2 regions of the Arthrobacter sp. CG_A4 genome follow, and region 2 is predicted to be linked to the other one. Evidence: riboswitches for the same ligand, from Rfam matches in the RefSeq annotation. Region 2 holds a riboswitch; the other holds the start of a gene.
The links. A riboswitch is a leader RNA that binds a small molecule or an ion and turns the genes downstream of it on or off. The one in region 2 is predicted to bind S-adenosylmethionine.
Positions count from the first base shown of each region.

Region 1: another riboswitch for S-adenosylmethionine. It lies ahead of RCH07_RS07430 (bifunctional o-acetylhomoserine/o-acetylserine sulfhydrylase); the one in region 2 lies ahead of RCH07_RS17245 (DUF1737 domain-containing protein).

Region 1 is NZ_JAXCID010000012.1:81,864-92,096, reverse strand. It holds gene RCH07_RS07465 (hypothetical protein) at 1-302, shown strand, start outside; gene RCH07_RS07460 (CoA-acylating methylmalonate-semialdehyde dehydrogenase) at 415-1,899, opposite strand; gene mmsB (3-hydroxyisobutyrate dehydrogenase) at 1,931-2,848, opposite strand; gene RCH07_RS07450 (LysR family transcriptional regulator) at 3,028-3,933, shown strand; gene RCH07_RS07445 (MFS transporter) at 4,034-5,416, opposite strand; gene RCH07_RS07440 (mycothiol transferase) at 5,579-5,884, opposite strand; gene metX (homoserine O-acetyltransferase MetX) at 5,970-7,175, opposite strand; SAM riboswitch class IV at 7,187-7,302, opposite strand; gene RCH07_RS07430 (bifunctional o-acetylhomoserine/o-acetylserine sulfhydrylase) at 7,447-8,763, opposite strand; SAM riboswitch class IV at 8,828-8,943, opposite strand; gene RCH07_RS07425 (VOC family protein) at 9,138-9,776, shown strand; gene RCH07_RS07420 (CPBP family intramembrane glutamic endopeptidase) at 9,958-10,233, opposite strand, start outside.
Region 2 is NZ_JAXCID010000053.1:6,304-16,536, reverse strand. It holds gene RCH07_RS17260 (glutamate--cysteine ligase 2) at 1-579, shown strand, start outside; gene RCH07_RS17255 (O-succinylhomoserine sulfhydrylase) at 840-2,048, opposite strand; gene RCH07_RS17250 (rhodanese-like domain-containing protein) at 2,049-2,468, opposite strand; gene RCH07_RS17245 (DUF1737 domain-containing protein) at 2,465-2,713, opposite strand; SAM riboswitch class IV at 2,838-2,952, opposite strand; gene RCH07_RS17240 (hypothetical protein) at 3,240-4,214, shown strand; gene RCH07_RS17235 (glycosyltransferase) at 4,222-5,523, shown strand; gene RCH07_RS17230 (aminodeoxychorismate lyase) at 5,547-6,527, opposite strand; gene cls (cardiolipin synthase) at 6,621-8,096, shown strand; gene RCH07_RS17220 (chorismate-binding protein) at 8,119-10,203, opposite strand.

The sequences.
Region 1 (10,233 bases), on a different contig from region 2:
GCCAGCTGGGCGCTCCGCAGCCTCCAACGCCGCCGGCGGGCTACCAGCCGCCGGTCCCCTACGAGGACAGCCCGGGTTACCCGGGCAACCAGCCCAAGCCCTTCCAGCAGCAGGATGCGCAGCAGTTCGGACAGCAGCCCGCTGAGGTCCAGCAGCCGTCGGGACCTGCGGTGCCCCCGCCGCCGTCGGCACCGCAGGGCTTTCGGGCGCGCAAGCTGGCGGAACTGGACCAGCGGTACAGCAACGGTGAACTCGCCATGGAGGACTACATGGCCCAGCGCGCGGAGATCATGAAGGGCTGACCCCCTTACCAACAACGCGGGGTCACATACGGCCCATGATCGGGTGCCGGATGGGCCGTATATGACCCCGCGTTGCCTTTTGGGGAGGCGGGGCCGGGGGGCCCGGGGGGGGTTAGTCGACCTGCGGGAAGCCGAGGTCGATCACCGAGGTGGACGGGTCCGGCCAGCGGGTGGTGACCACCTTGCCCCGGGTGTAGAAGCGGATGCTTTCGGGGCCGTACATGTGGGTGTCGCCGAAGAGCGAGTTCTTCCAGCCGCCGAAGGAGAAGGTGCCCACCGGCACCGGGATCGGCACGTTGACGCCCACCATGCCGGCCTCGACGTCGAACTCGAACTGGCGCGCTGCGCCGCCGTCGCGCGTGAAGATCGCCACGCCGTTGCCAAACTCGTTGTCGTTGACGAGCCGGACGGCGTCCTGGTACGTCTCGACCCGGACCACGGACAGGACGGGGCCGAAGATCTCGTCGTCGTAGACCTTCATGCCCGGCTTGACGTGGTCGATCAGGCTGACGCCGATGAAGAACCCGTTGGAGTCGAACTCCTGGGCCCGGCCGTCCACCACCACGGTGGCGCCTTCATTGGCGGCACCGGCCACGTAGGAGGCGACCTTGTCGCGGTGCTCGGCGGTGATGAGCGGGCCCATCTGCGAGGCGGGGTCGGTGCCGGGGCCGATCTTCAGCGTGGCCATCCGGGTGCTGATCGCCCCGACAAGCTCGTCGGCGATGTTCCCGACGGCCACCAGGACGCTGACGGCCATGCAGCGCTCGCCCGCGGAGCCGTAGGCGGCTGAGACGGCGGCATCGGCGGCCATGGACAGGTCCGCGTCCGGCAGGACCACCATATGGTTCTTGGCGCCGCCCAGGGCCTGCACCCGCTTGCCGTGATCGGCGGCGCGTTTGTAGATGGACTGCGCGATCGGCGTCGAGCCCACGAAGCTGATGGCTTTGACGGCCGGATGCTCAAGGAGCACGTCGACAGCTTCCTTGTCGCCGTGGACCACGTTGAGGACTCCGGCGGGCAGGCCGGCCTCGGCGAAGACCTGCGCGATGAAGACGGCCGAGGACGGGTCCTTCTCGCTGGGCTTGAGCAGCACGGTGTTGCCGCAGGCCAGGGCGCTGCCGATCATCCACAGCGGCACCATGGCGGGAAAGTTGAACGGCGTGATGCAGGCGACGACGCCGACCGGCTGGCGCACCGAGTGGACGTCGACGCCGCCCGCGACCTGTTCGGAACGCTCGCCCTTGAGCGCGTGGGACAGCCCGGTGGCGAATTCGATGTTTTCCAGGCCGCGGGTGATCTCGCCCTCGGCATCGGAGAGGACCTTGCCGTGTTCACTGGTCAGCAGGGCCGCCAGTTCGGGCCTACGCTGCATCAGCAGTTCACGGACCTTGAAAAAGATGGCGGTGCGCTTGGCCAGGCTGGTGGCGCGCCAGCCCGGCAGGGCGGCGCGGGCGGCGTCGATGGCCTCCTCGACCCGGACTGCGGAGGCCAGGGCGACCTCCTTCTCCTGCTCGCCGGTGGCCGGATTGAAGACAGGGCCGTAGCGATCGGCGTCGGAAATCAGGGCGCCGTTGATGAAGTGCGGAATGCGTTCCATGGGTGGGTCTCTTTCGTGGAGAGGGCGGTGGCTACTTGGCAGTTTCTGTTTTGGCGGAGTCGAGGCTGCCGTCGACCAGCTTGACGATCGCGGAGCAGTCCATGCCGGACTGGCCGGCGTCGACGAGCTGCTGGAAGAGCTGCTGGACGTGCTCGCCGATCACCAGCGGGGTGCCGGTGTCACGGGCGGCGCTGATGGCGAGTCCGATGTCCTTGTTGGCCAGCTCTGTGGTGAAGGTCGGGGCGAAATCATTGTTGGAAGCGGCCGTGGGAACCACGCCGGCCACCGGATACCAGGTGCGCAGCGCCCAGCTGTCGCCGGAGGAGACGGAGGCGATGTCCCAGAAAACCTGCTTGTCCAGGCCGAGCCGGTCCGCCAAAACGGCGCCCTCGGCCGTTGCGGCCAGGTTGATGAAGAGCATGAGGTTGTTGCAGATCTTCGCGGCCTGGCCGGTGGTGGCCCCGCCGGTGGGGATGATGTTGGCAGCCATCGGCTTGATGTACTCGGTGGCCTCGGCCACGGCGCCGGCTTCGCCGCCAATCATGAAGGTCAGGGTGGCAGCCTTGGCGCCGCTCATCCCGCCGGAGACCGGCGCGTCGACGAAGCGGAAGCCGGCGGCAGCGGCGGCGTCGTGCAGGGCCTGGGCGGAGGCGATGTCGATCGTGGAGGAATCCACCAGCAGCGTGCGGGTGTCCGCGTGGGCCAGGACGCCGTCCCCGCCGAGGTACACGGCGCGGGCGTGCTCGCCCTTGGGCAGCATGGTGAAGACGACGTCTGCGCCGTCGACCGCTTCGGCGATACTGCCGGCCGGCTTCACGCCGCCGGCCACAGCGGCGGCAACGGCCTCGGCGTTGAGGTCGAAGCCGCGGACGTTGTGGCCGGCTTTGGCGAGGTTCACCGACATGGACCCGCCCATGTTCCCCAGTCCGATCCAAGCGATTACTGCCATGGCGTAAGCTCCTTTGCTTTGTGTCGTGCGTACTTCATGGGTCTTTGTCCGCGTCCGCACAATCCGGCCGTTTCGCCGGACGTTCCGTGTCCAGCATCACACCCTGTTACAGTGCAATCAAGGCGAAAAACTACAGATGCCATGTGCATCGATGCACATACTTCGAAAGGCGGACGGTTGTGGACCTAAGGCGGCTTCCGAGCCCGGATGACCTGCTCATCCTGCTGACCGTTGCCCGGCTGGGCCGGTTTAACGCGGTGGCGGAGACGCTCGGCACCACGCACACCACCATTTCCCGGCGGATCCTGGCCCTGGACAAGCAGCTGGGCGGCCGTACCCTCGAGCGGAGCCCGCACGGCTGGGAGCTGACGGAGCTCGGCAGCCAGGCGGTGACTGCGGCCGAGGCAATCGAAAGTACCCTCGGTGCGCTGTCAAACCGCATTGCCCACAGCGGGGATGCGCTCTCCGGCCTGGTCCGGATCAGCACCCCGGACGGCTTCGGCGCCGAGTTCCTCACCCCGGCACTGGTCCGGCTGCAGCAGGAGCACCCGCTGCTGAACGTGGAGATGCTGAGCGCCACCCGCAAGGTCAGCCGGAACCGCTCGGGCGTGGACCTCGAAGTGGTGGTGGGCAACATGGACGTCAGCAACGCGCAGACCATCTTCCTGTCCAACTACTTCCTCCGGCTCTACGCCAGTCCGCAGTACGCGCAGGAACGCGGACTGCCGGTGACGCTCGACGACGTCCGGCGGCACGGCTTTGTCTCTTACGTGGAATCGGCGCTGCAGGTCGCGGAACTCGGCCACCGCTCCACCCAGCTCCCCATGCCGCGGTCCAGCTTCCAGGCCACCAGCATCTTCGCCCAGCTCGAGGCCGTGCGGCGCGGCGCCGGGATCGGGCTGCTGCCCAACTTCCTGGTGGCCGGGAACTCCGGTTTCCTGCCCGTACTGCCGGACGTTTTCCAGCGCCAGCTGCCGATCTGGGCGGTGGCACGCTCGGAATCGTTGCGCTCGGCCCCGGTACTGGCTGTGCTGGCCACGATCCGGACCGAGATCGCCGAGCGCCAGGACGTCCTGCTGGGCTGAGCCCGGCGGCCAACAACAACGGCCCCTGCCCCGCAGTGCGGGGACACGGGCCGTTGTTCTGCCTGACGGAAGTTACTTCTGGCTGCTGCCTCTTGCCGTATTATTTCTTGCCGGCGGCAAGGAGGTCGGCGGTGCCGCGGGCGTCGGCGGCGTCGACGTCGTGAAGTGAGATGCCGCGGGTTTCCTTGAGGAAGAACACTGCCACCATCGTGACCATACAGGCGCCGAGCAGGTAGATGGCCACCGGGGTGGAGGACTTGAACTGGCTCAGCAGCGCCGTCGCTATGATCGGAGCCAGCGACCCGGCCACGATTGATGTGACCTGGTAGCCGAGCGAGACGCCGGAGTAGCGCATCCGGGTCGGGAACATCTCGGCCATGATGGCCGGCTGGCCGGCGTACATGAGGGCGTGGAACAGGAGGCCGATGGTGATGGCGGCGAGGATGATCAGGTCGTTCTTGGTGTCCATCATCGGGAAGGCGAAGAAGCCCCAGGTCCCGCCGAGGATGGCGCCGGCCATGTAGACGGGCTTGCGTCCGTAAGCGTCGGAGAGCTTGCCCACCAGCGGCACTGCACAGAAGTGGACGAAGTGCGCCACCAGCAGGAGCAGCAGGATGCGCGAGGTGTCCGTCTGGACCACGATCTTCAGGTAAGTAATGGAGAAGGTGACCACAAGGTAGTAGAGGATGTTCTCCGCGAAGCGCAGGCCCATGGCCGTGAAGACGCCGCGCGGGTAGCGGCGGAAGACCTCGGCGACGCCGTATCCCTTGTTCTCCACCACAACTTCTTTGCGTGCCTCGAGGAAGATCGGGGCGTCCTGGACCTTGGTGCGGATGTAGTAGCCGACTACCACGATCACGGCGGAGAGCCAGAACGCCACGCGCCAGCCCCAGCTGAGGAAGTCAGCCGGGGACAGCGTGGAGGAGAGGGTGAACAGCACGCCGGTGGCGAGCAGGTTGCCCATAGGAACAGCTGACTGCGGCCAGCTGGACCAGAATCCGCGGGATTTGCTGGGGCTGTGCTCGGCAACGAGGAGGACGGCGCCGCCCCATTCGCCGCCGACGGCGAAGCCCTGGACAAACCGCAGGAAGACCAGCAGTGCCGGCGCCCAGTAGCCGATCTGCTGGAAGGTGGGCAGGCAGCCCATCGCGAAGGTGGCGACACCGACGAGGATGATGCTCAGCTGGAGCAGCTGCTTGCGGCCGAACTTGTCGCCGAAGTGCCCGAAGACGATGCCGCCGATGGGGCGGGCAACGAAACCGACCGCATAGGTCACGAAGGCTGCAATGATGCCGTCGAGCTCAGTGCCGGAGTTCGGGAAGAACAGCTTGCCGAAGACCAGGGTGGCGGCGGAGGCGTAGAGGAAGAACTCATACCATTCCACCACCGTGCCGGCCATGGAGGCCGTCACAACCTTCTTCAGGCCGGACGTCTTGACATCGGGCTCTTCCGGGCGCCTCGCGGCGGCATTTTGCGTAGTCATGTCGACTCCTTCGGTGTCTCCGTCGACACCCTATGGACCACTGGACAGAGAATACCTGTGACGTGTGACACGGGCATCATTCTCAACGATTATGGGCGCTCATGCCCGCGGCCTCAACGGCCATTAGTGCAGGGCCCGTCTGCAAAAATGCACACGGGCTCCTCATTCTCCGGTACTTCCGTCCACGGATTCGCGCAGAAGATCGGCATGGCCGTTGTGCCGCGCGTACTCCTCGATCATGTGGCAGACGATCCAGCGCAGGCTGGGCGCCCCGCCGTCGGGCCAGGTGCGCAGGGCCAGCGAGTCCAGCCCGCCGCCGGCCAGGGTCTCTGCCACCAGGGAGCGTGAGCGTACGACGGCGCCCTGCCAGAGTGCGCGGAGGGCCGGACCTGAACCTTTTTGTGCCGGTAACGGGGGGACATGCCCATTCTTCGCACCCGGGACTGGGCATAAGGGCACTATGTCCATACGCTGGCCCCGGCGCGGGGCATGTCCCTGAGCCCGGCCACCGCGCCCGGACTGCCGGTCCGGCAGTACAAGAGCCGAAGAGCGGCTAGCCGAAGAAGTTCAGCCGGAGCTGGCCGCTGAGCTGGCCGATCTCGGTGAGGAAGCCATCATGGCCGATCGGCGCCTCGATGGTGTGCACCGCCACCTCGCCCGGCAATGCGTCGGCGAGGGCCCGGGACTGGGAAGGGAAGTACAGCCGGTCCGAGTCGACAGCCGCGATCAGGAAGTCCGCCGTGGCCGGAGCCAGCGCCTCCTCGAGTGCCCCGCGTCCGCGGCTGACGTCGTGGCTCATCAGCGCCTCGGTGATGGCGATGTAGCTGTTTGCGTCGAAGCGGCGGACCAGTTTGTTGCCCTGGTGGTCAAGGTAACTCTCCACCTGATAGCGTCCGCGGCCGGCCAGGGAACCGGCTTCCAGCGGGGTCTCGGAGTCCTGGGCGTTCCGGCCGAAGCGGCCGTCCAGTTCCGCGGCGGAGCGGTAAGTGATGTGCGCGATCCGGCGCGCCAGGGCCAGGCCGGCTTGCGGTTGCGGACCGCCGTAGTAGTCCCCGCCCCTGAAGTTGGGGTCCTGCCGGATGGCGAGGGTCTGGGCCTGGGCGAAGGCGATCTGCTCGGCGGTGCTGCTGGCGCCGATGGAGATCACGGCACAGCGCGACACCCGCTCCGGGTAGCTGACGGCCCACTCGAGGGCGCGCGCGCCGCCGAGGGAGCCGCCCAGGACGGCGTGCCAGCAGCGGATGCCGAGGGCATCGGCCAGCCTGGCCTCGGCCGCGGTGGTGTCCCGCAGCGTGACCAGCGGGAAGCGTGAGCCCCAGGGTTTGCCGTCCGGCGCCGGCGAGGACGGTCCGGTGGAGCCGTAGCAGCCGCCGAGGATGTTGACGGAGACAGCAAAGTACGTGTCCGTGTCCACCGGGGCGCCGGGGCCGGCGAGCTGCTCCCACCAGCCCGGTTCCTCGGTGGCGCCGCGGGTGACGTGGGTGTCCCCGGTCAGTGCATGTTCGATCAGCACCGCGTTGGAGCCGTCCGGGGTGAGGGTCCCCCACGTCTCGTAGGCGAGGGTGATGTCCGGCAGCGTCGAGCCGGATTCGAGCTGGAGGTCCCCGATCCGGAGGTATTGCACGGTCCCGTCCGGGACTCGTTCGGAACGGGCTGCTTCCGGGCGTCCGGTTTCCAGCCTCTCCGTTTCCGGCGGGGCAGCTGGGTTGTGGGGGGTCTTGTTCCCGGGTACGCCCTTGCGGGAGACGGCAATGCTCATGTGAGGACCTAACGTCGCGCTTGCCCGCCGTCAGCTGACCGGCGGGCCAGGTCTTCACCCGGGGCACCCCGCCGCGGAAGGAGGGTTGCCGGCCAGCAAGCCGGGGCTGTCACTGGCACTCATGACCTTCATTCAGTTTACGAAAGGAGGCACCGTTGTGGCGAAGATTGTGACGACCGTATGACTCCCGGCGTCGCGCGCCCCAAATTTCCAGCGCCCCTAAGCTCAAGCGCCCGAATTTCCAGCGGCGGCACGCCGGGAGCGGCGGTGCTCAGGCGCTCTTGGCCGCGCGGAATCCGGCGTCGAGGTCCTCGAGGATGTCATCGATGTGTTCCAGGCCCACGGACAGCCGCACCAGACCCGGCGTCACGCCGGCAATCGCCTGCTGTTCCGGCGTCAGCTGGCTGTGGGTGGTCGACGCCGGGTGGATCACCAGCGAGCGCACGTCACCGATGTTCGCCACATGGGAGTGGAGTTCGAGGGCATCGACGAAGCGCTTGCCGGCCTCCGCTCCCCCGGCGATGTTGAACGCCACGACGGCGCCGGTACCCTTTGGACCGTACTTGCGGCCGCGCTCGTACCAGGGGCTGGACGGCAGCCCAGCGTAGGCGACGGATTCGACGTCGTCCCGTGCCTCAAGCCATCCGGCCACCGTGGTGGCGTTGGCGACGTGCCGCTCGACGCGCAGGCTCAGGGTCTCGATGCCCTGGGCGATGAGGAAGGCGTTGAACGGCGACACCGCCGAGCCGAGGTCGCGCAGGAGCTGGACGCGGGCCTTGAGGATGTAGGAAAGGTTCGCGCCGAGGGCGCCGTCCTTGCCCAGGTCCCGGGCGTACACGAGGCCGTTGTAGCTGGGATCGGGGGTGTTGAAGCCGGGGAACCGCTCAGGGTCCTTGCCGAAGTCGAAGTTGCCGGAGTCCACGATCACGCCGGCGATCGCGGTGCCGTGGCCGCCGAGGTACTTGGTGGCGGAGTGGACCACAATGTCTGCGCCCCACTCGATCGGGCGGATCAGGTAGGGGGTTGACAGGGTGTTGTCCACGATCAGCGGCACACCGGCGTCGTGGGCGGCCGTCGAAATGCCCTCGATGTCCAGAACGTCCTGGCGGGGGTTGGAGACCACTTCGCCGAAGAACAGCTTGGTGTTGGGCCGGACGGCATCGCGCCACTGCTGCAGGTTGTCCGGGTCCTTGACAAAGGTCACGGAGATGCCGAACTTCTTCAGCGTGTGCGCCAGCAGGTTGTAGGTGCCGCCGTAGAGGCTGGGGCTGGCCACAACATGGTCGCCTGCCTCGGCCACGTTGAGGATCGCCAGGGTCTCGGCGGCCTGGCCGGAGCTCAGCAGCAGCGCCGCGAGGCCGCCTTCCAGGCTCGCCACCCTCTGCTCCACGGCGTCCTGGGTGGGGTTGCCGATCCGGGTGTAGATGGGGGCGAGCTCGGCGAGGGCGAAGCGGTTCGCGGCGCTTTCGGCGCTGGGAAACACGAACGACGTCGTCTGGTAGATGGGCAGCGCCCGCGCGCCGGTGGCGCTGTCCGGCTCCTGGCCGGCGTGGATCTGGCGGGTTTCGAAGGACCAGGCTTTGGACATTGGGATGCTCCTCAAAGGACCGGGCACTGTCCGCCCCGGGGCTCATCGGCCCGGAGCGGCACAGGCGCCGCGCTTGCCCTCCGGCGGGCGCCGGACGGCCTGGTCTTCACCCGGGGCACCCCACCGCGAAACGAGGGTTGCCGGCCAGCAAGCCGGGGCTATCTGCTGGCACTCATGACCTGGGCCCAGTCTAGGAAACGTTCACCGGGCGTGGCTAGCTTTGTGACAAAGATGAAGCTGTGCGCTGGATGGGGTGCCTTCCGGGAGAGTGATGACGGCGAAAGTCCACGTCGACAGTCTGCATCACGCGACATGCCATTTCGGTTAGGGGACCCTAAGCTGAGTGCTGCATCACAAAGTGCCAAGATGAGGGCATGCGCATGGATCACGTCTCTTACGCCTGTGAACAAGATGGCTTGGCTGCCACCACCGAACGAATTGCGTCTGCCCTCGGCGTCGAAGCCGTGAAGGGCGGAGTACACCCCCGATTCGGGACCCGCAACATGATTATCCCGCTCGCGGGACACAAGTACCTCGAGGTTGTCGAGGTCCTGAACCACCCTGCATCCGACAAGGCACCCTTCGGCCAGGCCGTGCGTGCGCGCTCCGAGGCGGGTGGCGGGTGGATGGGCTGGTGTGTCGAGGTCAAGGACCTGGCACCGTTCGAGGAACGCCTCGGCCGCGCCGCCGTCAACGGCAACCGCAAGTTCCCCGACGGCCGCGAACTCGTCTGGAAGCAGATCGGCATCCTCGGTCTCATCGCCGATCCCCAGGTCCCGTACATGCTCAAGTGGGAGGGAGATCCGGAGCTCCACCCGTCGAAGGCCTACGAGAGCAACGTCAAGATGTCGGCCCTCACCATCGCGGGCTCTGCCGAGCGCGTGACCGAGTGGCTCGGTGTTCCGGTGGAAAAGCCGCTGGAGGACGTGGCCGTGAACTGGCTCGCCCCCCGCGGCACACCCGGCATCCTCTCCGTCACGTTCGAGACGGCCTCCGGAGCCGTCACGATCTGACACTTCCCCCAACTTCGGCCGCTATCGGCGGGTGCCAATGACGCCCCCCATCGATGGCGGCCGATATCTTTTTAAGGGCCTCGGCTGGAGCGCAGGCTCTCGAGGGCAACGCGGGGTCACTTAGCGCCCGTCCCAAGCCTCCGGATGGGCGCGAAGTGACCCCGCGTTGCTTTATGCCCACTCAGCCCAGGCCCACGGCCTTGCCGAAGAGGCTGAAGCCCACGAACGCCACGATGTCCAACAGGGCGTGCGCAATCACCAGCGGCATCACGCGGCGGGTCCGGGTGTAGATCCAGGCGAAGATGACGCCCATGATCGCGTTGCCAATGAACGGCCCGAAGCCCTGGTACAGGTGATAGCTGCCGCGCAGCATGGAGCTGGCGAAAATGGCCACGGGGATGCTCCAGCCCAACCTGGGGAGCCGGTCCAGCAGGTAGCCCACCACAATGACTTCCTC
Region 2 (10,233 bases):
CTGCCGGTTTACCGGCGGTTGGTGACCCGGCTGGTGGACAGCGGCGTGCTGCTGGACGAGGGGATGATCTACTTCGACGCGAGGCTCTGCCGGCACCATCCCACCGTGGAGGTCCGGGTCGCGGATGTGTGCCTCCGGGCCGGGGACGCGGCGCTGCTCGCCGTGCTGGTGCGCGCGCTGGTGGAATCGGCCGCCCGGGAATGGGCCGACGGCGTCGAGCCCGCCCCGGTGCCGACGCTGTTGTTGCGGATGGCGGCCTGGCAGGCCAGCAATTGCGGGCTGCGCGGGCAACTGCTGGACTTCGGCACCTTCACGCCCGCCCCGGCGCCGGACGTCGTCCAGGCCCTCGTGGACTATCTGGCCCCCGTGCTGGCGGAGCAGGGCGAGCTCGAGCAGGTCCGGGCGGGCATCGCGCGGATCCTCAGTGAAGGGACCGGTTCCCAGCTGCAGCGCCGGCCGTTCGCGCACGGTGGACTCGCCGCCGTCGTGGCCCGGGCCGTGCAGCTGACCGGCGAGGGGGCCGGGACCGGGGATCCCGCGGAACAGGCCCCGTCCCTGGGCCGGGTGCGCCGGGCCTGACATCGCCGGGCCGAACATCGCAGCGGGACATGCCCATTTTTCGCACCGGGGACTGGACGCAATGACCCTATGTCCATCCGCTGGCTCCGGCGCGGGGCATGTCCCTTCGGGCCGGTGTCCAGTCCAGCGGGGACATGCTCATTTTTCGCACCCGGGACTGGACGCAATGACCCTATGTCCATCCGCTGGCCCGGGCGCGGGGCATGTCCCGGAGTCCGGCCACCGCGCCCGGACCCCCGACGAACTAACGAGAATGCCCGCTAGACCCGCTTGAGCGCCTGGCCGAGGTCGCTGATCAGGTCATTGCTGTCTTCCAGTCCCACGGAGAGCCGCACGACGCCGTCGCTAAGCCCGATCGCCGCACGGCCGTCCGGGCCCATGGCACGGTGTGTTGTTGTGGCGGGGTGGGTGATGAGGGACTTCGCGTCGCCCAGGTTGTTGGAGATATCGATGATGCGCAGCCCGTCCAGCAGGGCGAACGCGGCGTCCTTGGCGGAGCGGCCCGCCGACGGCGAGAGCTCAAGCGTGAGCACCGTGCCGCCGGCCTTCATCTGCTTCGCGGCCAGCCCGTACTGCGGGTGCGATTTCAGCAGCGGGTACCGCACCCAGCTCACCGCGGGCTGTCCCTCAAGCCATTCGGCCAGCCGCAGGGCCGACGCCGCGGAGTGGTTCACCCGCAGGGCCATGGTTTCCAGGCCCTTGGTCAGCACCCAGGCGTTGAACGCGGAGAGCGCCGGGCCGGTATGGCGCATGAGCTGCTTGACCGGGCCCCCGATGAATTCCCTGGTACCCAGGATCGCGCCGCCGAGCACCCGGCCCTGGCCGTCGATGTGTTTGGTGCCGGAGTAGACGATCACGTCCGCGCCGAGCTCCCCGCAGCGCTGCAGCAGGGGAGTGGCAAAGACATTGTCGACGACGACCGTGGCGCCGGCGGCGTGTGCCAGTTCGCTCACGGCGGCGATGTCCACGATTTCCTGCATCGGGTTCGACGGCGACTCGAAGAAGACCGCCGTCGTCGGCTCGCCCAGCGCGGCCTGCCATTGCGCCAGGTCCGGGCCGTCCACGAAGACCGTCTCCACGCCCCAGCGCGGCAGGATCTCGTTGAGGATCACGAAGCAGGAGCCGAACAGTGAGCGGGCGGCCACCACACGGTCGCCCGCCGCCAGCAGCGCGCCGAGGGCGGTGAACACCGCCGACATCCCGGACGCCGTCGCAAAGCATGCCTCGGTGCCTTCGAGCAGCCGGAGGCGTTCCTGAAAGGTCGCCACCGAGGGGTTGCCGTAGCGGGAGTAGACGAAGCGTTCGTCCTCGCCGGTGAAGGCGCGTTCCGCTGCGGCGGCTGATTCGTAGACGAAACCGGAGTTGAGGAAGATCGGCTCGGTGGTTTCCTGGAAGCCGGTGCGGTCGAGTCCGCCGCGGACGGCCTGCGTGCCGGGGCCCCAGCCGGCGGCGTCGGGATTGAAGGTCACCTAGTGCTTTCCGCGGATGGTGGGCAGGCCCCGGTTCTTCCAGCCGTTGACGGTCCGTCCGCCGTGCCGGTCCGGTTCGCCTTCGTAGCCTTCGAGGACGTTGTACGAGGTGAAGCCGGCCTCGGCGGCGGCCTCCGCGGCGGCGATGGAGCGCACGCCGGAACGGCAGAGAAATATCAGTTCGGTGCCGTGATCTTCGGGTGCCTGCTGCTTCAGCTGGTCCAAGAACTGCCTGTTGGGGATACCGCCGGCCAGGTTCCACTGGATGAACAGCGGGGCGTTCCGGGTGCCGTTCGCGGATGCGGTGTCCGGGACGCCGATGTGGGCCCATTCATCCTCGGTGCGGACGTCCACCAGGAGCGCGCCCGCCTCAAGCCTGGCCCAGGCTTCCTGCGGGCTGAGGTCCCCGGCGTACCTCACGCGTGGCCCTCGATGGTCTCTTCGTAGCCGAAACCGTCGCTGTCCAGATCCTCGACAGCGCTTGCGACGGCGGCGTCAGCGATGGCGATTGCTGCCGGCAGCACCACAGCCTGGACAACAATGACGCTGCTGCCGTTGACGGTGGCGGAGGGGCTTCCGTGCAGCACATAGCCCTCGGCCAGGGCGGCCGAGACGCGCTCGCAGAAAGCGCGGTCGTCTGGGCCGGTGAACAGGCGGTAGGCCAGTTTCCCCTCTTTGGTCGCGGCGGTCGCGGCGGTTGCGGCGGTTGCGGCAGTTGCCGCGGGGGACGGGGCGGGTGCTGTGCTTGGCACGGCGGGGGCGGACGCGTCAGTCACGACGGATCTCCTTCTTTCACGCTTGCAGCTCGAATGGTCGATATGCCGAGTATTCACCTGAGGCACCCCGCCGCGAAAGGGAGGGTTGCCGACCGGCCAGTCAGGGCTTGGTGCCGGGTCTCATTACTCCCCAAAAACGTAACACTTACGACGCCGGCCCGCACCGCCGTCGTCGTCATGTTTAGTAACCGGACCGGTCCGTGACCTCATGGTGGCCCCTCGAGAAGCAGGTAGCTGTGCCGGACGGCAGTGGTGCCGGGGCGGGCGTTGCAAGTAGTGGCCACTCGTGTGCCCCCGGCCGGTGGCCGGTCTACTGGGAGGACAGGTCCGGCCGCATGGCCGGCAAGGTCTCAGATGCCTGTGAACCGCCGTTGCCGGAGAACCGGCAGCGGCGGGACGCAGTGGAGGGGGAACCATGGGTCCGCGCATATTGGTCACCGGAGTAGGCAGCGCAGCCGGCTGCGCCGTCGCTGCGCAGTTGTCGGCCCGGGGAATTCCCGTTCTCGGCGCCGACAACAGCGACGTGCCGGGCCCCGACGGCGCCGAGACCGTCCGGATCCCGCCGCCTGGTGATCCGGACTGGGTCCCTGCGCTCCGCCGGCTCATCGACGCACGATCCCTCAATGTGGTCATTCCTACGCTCAGCGAGGAGCTTCCGTACCTGGCCGCCGCCCGCGCCGGGTTCGCCGAGGGCATCCGGCTCATCGTCGCCGACCCTGGCCCGGTCGCCCTCGCCAACGACCGGCTCTTCACCGCGTGGACGCTGCACGCGGCCGGGATCCCCGTTCCCCGGTTCGGCGTGGCCAGCGACTTCGCCGCCGCGCCGGCGTCCCTGGCGGCACTGGGCGGTCCCGTCGTCCTGAATCCGAGGTCGGCCCAGGCCGGTCAGGGTGTTCAAGTGCTGGCCGAAGCCGGTGCGGTGGACTGGGGACTTGTGCCGGAGGGCCAGATCGTCCAGGAGTTCATACCGGGAACCTCGTACCTCGCCATGGTCTTCGGCACACCCGTGCACAACGCCATGGCGCCAGTCGCCGTCGTCTTCGAGCAGACCGGGCCGCGCAGACCGGGCTCCGGAGGCGGGGATTCCGGAAGCACAGACTCCGGAGGCGGGGGGACCGGCCGGCGGGTGGCGGCGGGCGAAGCCGCCGGGATCGGCAAGCTGGCCCTGGCCGCCGTCCGCGTACTCGGCCTGACCGGGCCCGTGGACGTCGAGATCCGGTGCCGTGCCGATGCGGCCCCTGTGGTGCTGGGCGTGAGTGCACATTTTGGGGCCAGCAGCGCGTCCGCGCCCGAGCTGCTCGACGCGGTTCTGGCGACTTTCCTCCTCCCGTCGTTCAACCCTGCGTCCTTCCGGCGGTGCCCGGCTGTCTACGCAAGAGTGCTGGGCTGAGCCGGCCATGGCGGCGGAGCACACCTGGCTGATGGCCCTCGGGCTGCCGGTCCTGGCCCTCGGGCTGGCACGAGTCCTTGCCCTGCCGCTTGCGGCCTGGTTCGAGGTCCGGGCCACCCGCCGACGGCGCAGCGGCCCGCCCGGCCTCTGGGCCCGCTGGCCTACGGTGTCCATCATTGTTTCGGCGCACAGCGAGGCGGCTGTGATTGCGAACTGCGTACGGTCCGTCCAGGCGAGCAGGTATGAGCGGTACGAGCTGATCATCGTGGACGACGGCTCCACCGACAACACCGCCGAGCTGATGGCGGGGTTCGCCGCGCAGGACGGACGGATCGTCATCACGGCGCAGTCCCATGCCGGCACGGGTAGCGCACTGAACCTGGGCATCCGTTACGCCACAGGGGAGATCCTCATGTTCCTGGCCGCGGACGCGGCCGTGACCCCGCGCACCATCGACCGGATGCTTCAAGGCTTCGAGGACCAGCGCACCGGGGCGGTCCGCGGCAGCGAAGGGACAACGGAGCCGACGTCGGGTCCGGCCCGGGTCCTGGACCTCATCCGCCGGCTGGGCAGCGGCACCACCTGGCGCGCACAGTCGGTGACCGGCGGCCTCCCCACCATGTCCGGGGGAATGACAGCTGTGCGCCACGCCGTCATTGCCGAGGTGGGACCATTCCGCGAAGACACGGCGGAGGGTGACCTTGAGCTGGGCTGGCGCGTGCGCCAGGCCGGGTACCGGGTTGTCTTTGCACCGCGCGCCCTGATCCGGAAGGCGGGGCCGTCGAATATGGGCGCGCTCTGGAGCCACCAGGTCCGCCGCGAACGGTCGCTTCTGCAGTCCCTGTGGATCCACAAGTGCGCGATAGGGGACCTGCGGCGGCGCGCCCTCGGTGACAGCCTCATGGCGGCGCTGTTGGTCACTGTCTTTGGGCCCGTGCTCCAGCTCGCGGGCCTGCTCACTTTGGCCTGTCTGGTGCCGCTGGGCTATGGCCGGCTCGGAGCAGATGCCTGGGCGGTGCTGGGCGGCGTGGTGATTTCCGCGACGCTGGGAGTCGCGGCGCTGGAGCTGGTGATCAACGGCTCGTGGGGGAAGCTGCGCCGGGTGTGGGTGTTCCCGCTTCTCCCGGTCTATGCCGTATACCGCGGTCTTGCGCTGCTGGCCGCTCTGGTGAAGGAGCTCAGCGTCCTGGCAGGGCGGCGGAGCGGCTCCGGGCGCGGGGCCGAAGGCCGGACGGTCCGGAACCGAAAGCATGGGGCAACGCGGGGTCACCTACGGCCCGTCCCGGGCCGCCGGATGGGCGCTATGTGACCCCGCGTTGCTGTAGATCGTGGTTAGTCGATGGTGGCGTAGAGCGCATTGAGCTCGGCCGTGAGCTGCCTGCGCAGTTCCGGGGTGCCGATTTCCCTGCCGTGGATGTGGTTGACCGGGGCCAGCAGCCGGATGCTTGAGATCAGCCAGACGGCGTCGGCGTCGTACAGATCGTCCGGCTCCAGCGGCCCGTAGCCCAGCTCCCAGCCGGCGGCCTTGGCGGCTTTGAAGAGGGCGCCCTGCGAGGTGCCGGGCAGGATCCCGCTGTCCAGCTGCGGCGTGATGAGGCGCCGGACGGTGCGGACACCGCCGGCGCCGTCGTCGGAGGATTCCAGGTGGGCGAGCAGCACGGTGGACGTCGGGCCCTCCAGGACCCGGCCGTCCGCGGAGACGAAGATGACATCGTCCGCGCCCTGGGCGTGCGCGTAGCGTAGCGCTGCCATGTTGACGGCGTAAGAGAGGGTCTTGGCGCCCATCAGGAGCCAGGGGGCGCGCTCGCCGGCCTCGCTGTCGTAGCCGCGGTCCAGCAGGATGACGTCGATTCCGGTCTCTCGCTGGCGGCGCCCGGCGGCACCGGGAGCCGAAGCCTGGACCCAGCAGCTCGGTGTGTTGGTGCCCTCCACGCCGCGGGTCACGAGGAGCTTCACGGCCACCTCGTCTGTGCCCTCTTCCGTGCCCTCGTCCGTGCCCGGTTCGGCGGAGGTGCGCGGGCCCCGGTACTCGCTGATCGCGGTCTCGATCGCCCGGCGCCAGGCGTCCGGGGCAGGAATATCCAGCTCCAGCAGACCGGCGGATCCGGCAAGGCGGTCCAGATGGGCCTGAAGCTTGCGGGGCTTCCCGCCGACCGCAAGGAGGGATTCGAAGACCCCGTCACCGCGCGTGGCGCCCTGGTCAGTGACCATCAGCTGGGGTTTTGAGGCATCGGCAAGACGGCCGCTTTCGAACGCGGGATCCAAAAACACCAGAACCGTGACGGGGCCGGGACCGGAGGCAGGAGAAGTCATGGCTTCAGCTTAGTGCGGCCGGCCACGGGATAAGATTTGCAGGTTGCCCGATTCGGAACTGTTCCGCGGGTCCTGGACTGGAGGGGTTCGCCTGTGCTGTGGCCATTTTCGCTGGCGGAATCACTCCCATACTGGGCCATTCTCATCCTGACCCTGATCGACCTCGCCATCCGCGTGCTGGCCCTCGGCATCATCCCCGGAAACCGCCGGCCCACCACCGCGATGGCGTGGCTGCTGATCATCTTCTTCGTCCCTGCCGTGGGCGTGGTGCTGTTCCTGCTGTTCGGTAACTTCCGGCTGTCGCGGAAGCGTAGAGCGCAGCAGGATGCCGTGAACCGGCGGGTCCGCGCCGGCACGTCCGAGCTGGCTGATCTCGAAAGCCGGTACAGCGGTCCGGAATGGGTGGCGTCCGCCGCGGAACTGAACAAGACCCTGGGCTCGCTGCCCATGGTGGACGGCAACAGTGTGGAGCTGCTGCCCGGCTACCCCGACTCGATCAAGGCGATGGCGGCGGCGGTCCGGGAGGCCAAGAGCTTCGTCAACGCGGAGTTCTACATCCTGAGCTCGGACCACTTCACGGACGATCTGCTGACCGCAATGGAAGAGGCCGCCGAGCGCGGCGTCGAAGTCCGGCTCCTGTTCGACCACCTGGGCACGCTGCGGATCCCGGGCTACCGCAAACTGATCGCCCGGCTCAAGGCCGGCAAAATCAGCTGGCGGCCCATGCTGCCGCTCCGGCCCGTGCGCGGGCAGTGGCGCCGGCCGGATCTGCGCAACCACCGCAAAATCATGGTGATCGACGGCGAGACCGCCTTCACCGGCTCGCAGAACCTGATCGAGCCGTCCTACAACAACCCCCGGCACCGCAAGGTGGGCCGCGAGTGGGTGGAGCTGATGGCCTGCCTCCGCGGCCCGATCGTCACCACCCTCAACGTGGTCTTCGCCACGGACTGGCTCAGCGAAACGGACGAGGCGCTCGAGGACCAACTGGCGCACCGGCCCGAACCCCACGCCGGGGCGATCACGGCGCAGGTGGTCCCCAGCGGACCCGGCTTCATCACCGAAAACAACCTGCGGCTCTTCAACACCCTGATCTACTCGGCGCAGCACAAGGTCTCTATCTGCAGCCCTTACTTCGTCCCGGACGACTCTTTGCTCTACGCCGTAACGACGGCGGCGCAACGCGGCGTCGACGTCGAACTGTTCGTCTCGGAAAAAGGCGACCAGCTCCTGGTCCACCACGCCCAGCAGTCCTACTACGAGGCCCTGCTCGAGGCCGGGGTGCGGATCTACCTGTACAAGGCGCCGTTCGTGCTGCACGCGAAGCACTTCACGATCGACGGCGAAGTGGCAGTGCTTGGCTCGAGCAATATGGACATGCGCTCCTTCTCGCTGAACCTTGAGGTCTCGGTGATGGTCCTGGGCGAGGACATCGTCAGGCGGATCCGTGCCGTGGAGGACAACTACCGGGACATCTCGCGCGAACTTGTCCTCGATGACTGGATGAAGCGTCCCATGCTGGTCAAGTATGTGGACAACGTCGCACGGCTGACCGCGACCCTGCAGTAGCCCGGCGCACTCTTCAGAGGCGTCAGCCGGGCGGGAACTGCGCGCCGAGCGCGGAGAGGACGCCGAAGGCCTTGGTCCGGATCTCCTGGTACTCCTCCTGCGGTGCGGAATCCGCCGTGATCGCCCCGCCGACGCCGAGGCTCAGACCGGCCCCGCCGCCGGCCTGCTCCGTGACCACGAGAGTCCGGATCGCGACCGCGAGGTCGGTGGCGCCGTTGAGTGAGAAATAGCCGATCGCGCCCGAATAGATGCCGCGGGGTGCATCTTCGAGCCGGTCCAGAATGGCCATGGTACTGATTTTGGGGGCGCCCGTCATGGATCCTGCGGGGAAGCAGGCCGCGACGGCTTCGGCGCGCGGCGCACCGGGTTTGAGCCGCGCGTCGATGGTGCTGACCATCTGGTGGACGGTGGCGTAGCTTTCGATCGTGCACAGCCGGCTCACGGACACGGAGCCTGGCACGGCGAAATGGCTCAGGTCGTTGCGCAGCAGGTCCACGATCATGATGTTCTCGGCCCGGTCCTTGGGCGAGGATTCGAGGTCCCGCCGCAGCAGCCCGTCCCGTCCCGCGTCGGCGTCCCGGCCGCGGGTGCCCTTGATCGGCTCGGCCCGCATCCCGCCGTCGGCCGCGATCCGGAGGAAACGCTCCGGCGAAGTGCTGGCCACGGTGAGGTCCCCGAAGCGCAGATAGCTGGCAAACGGGGCGGGATTCCGCCGGCGCAGCGCCAGGTAGGCCTGCCAGGGGTCCAGTTCCCCCGGAATCAGGGGTGCCGTCAGGACGGTGGTGAGGCAGACCTCGTAGCTGTTGCCCTCCGCGATCTCACGCTGGGCCTCGGTGATTTTGGACTTGTACGAGACCTCCGAGTCGCGCGCGGCGAAGGCCGGCCCGGCGGAACGTTCGACGGCGGGATGTACGACGGCGGCACGTTCGCCGGCAGGCACCGGTGGCGGCGCCGCTTCGGCCGCCGCCACCGCGGCACGGGCTGTCGCCAGCCAGTCCCCGGCGTCGGCGGTGTCCAGTGCCAGCACCCACACCGTTCGTTCCAGGTGATCCAGCACCACGGCGCGGCCGGCGAAAATCAGGCAGGCATCCGGCGTGCCCGCGGTGACGTCGCTGCCGCCGGTCTCCCGCTTGAGCTCATATCCGAGGTACCCGAGCCAGCCCAGAGTGAAGTCGCAGGGGTAGCCTTCGGGCGCGCGCAGGGCCCGGCGTCCCCAGACGCCGTCCAGCCAGCGGAAAAACGGTCCCTCGGTTCTTACAGTGGAATTTCCGACGCCCACGCAGGTCGTCCCGGAGCTGTGCCGGACCGCCTGGCCGAAGGGGCCGCCGTCGTCCGCCAGGATGCTGAAGCGGCTGCGTTCCGCGGCTTCGGGGGCCGGGCCGTAGTGGGTTGGACCCGCCGGGTCCAGGGATGAGTCGAGCCACACCGCGTTCCGCGAGCGGCCGAAGAGCATCTCAAAGAGCCGGGCGGCGTCCGGGACAGCGTCGATCCGTTCGGCCCGTAGCTGGAGGCCGCGGCGGGCCGCGAGCTCGGGCAGCAGCACCGGGGCCACGGCGGGCAGGTACTGGAGGGCCTGCAGCACCTCCTCCGGCGCGTCGGCGTCGGCGGTGTTGAGCACGTGCACATCGGCGTGGGCCGGAACGTCATCGGCGGCCAGCCACTCCTCCTCCTGGGCAGCCCATTGCGCCCAGAATGGTTGGTAGCTGTCGCCGTCGCGGGCCAGCGCCCTGCTGCGGCGGTCCTGCTCCGGCGCATCGGCCCAGATCACTGCATCCACGAAGGGCCGGGCCGCTTCGGCAGCGGCGCCGACGCCTTCGACCAGGATAATCTCGGCCGGCCGGGTGGTGCGGGTCCCGCCGTCGTAGTGGTTGTTCCAGTCCCAGCTGACCCACCGGGCCGGCTCACCGCGGCGGAGCGGCGCCAGGACCGTGGAGGCGTAGCGTTCAATGCCGGCGGCAAGTCCGTTCCAGCCGGGGTAGATGTCCTCCAGATGAAAAAGTGAGACCTTGTGGTGCTCGCGGAGCCGTGCCGCCAGTTCGATCGCCAGGGTGGTCTTGCCTGCGCCCGAGCGTCCGTCAATGGCGATGATGACGGGTGCGGGACTCATGAAATAGAGCGTACCCGCTGCCCGGGCTGG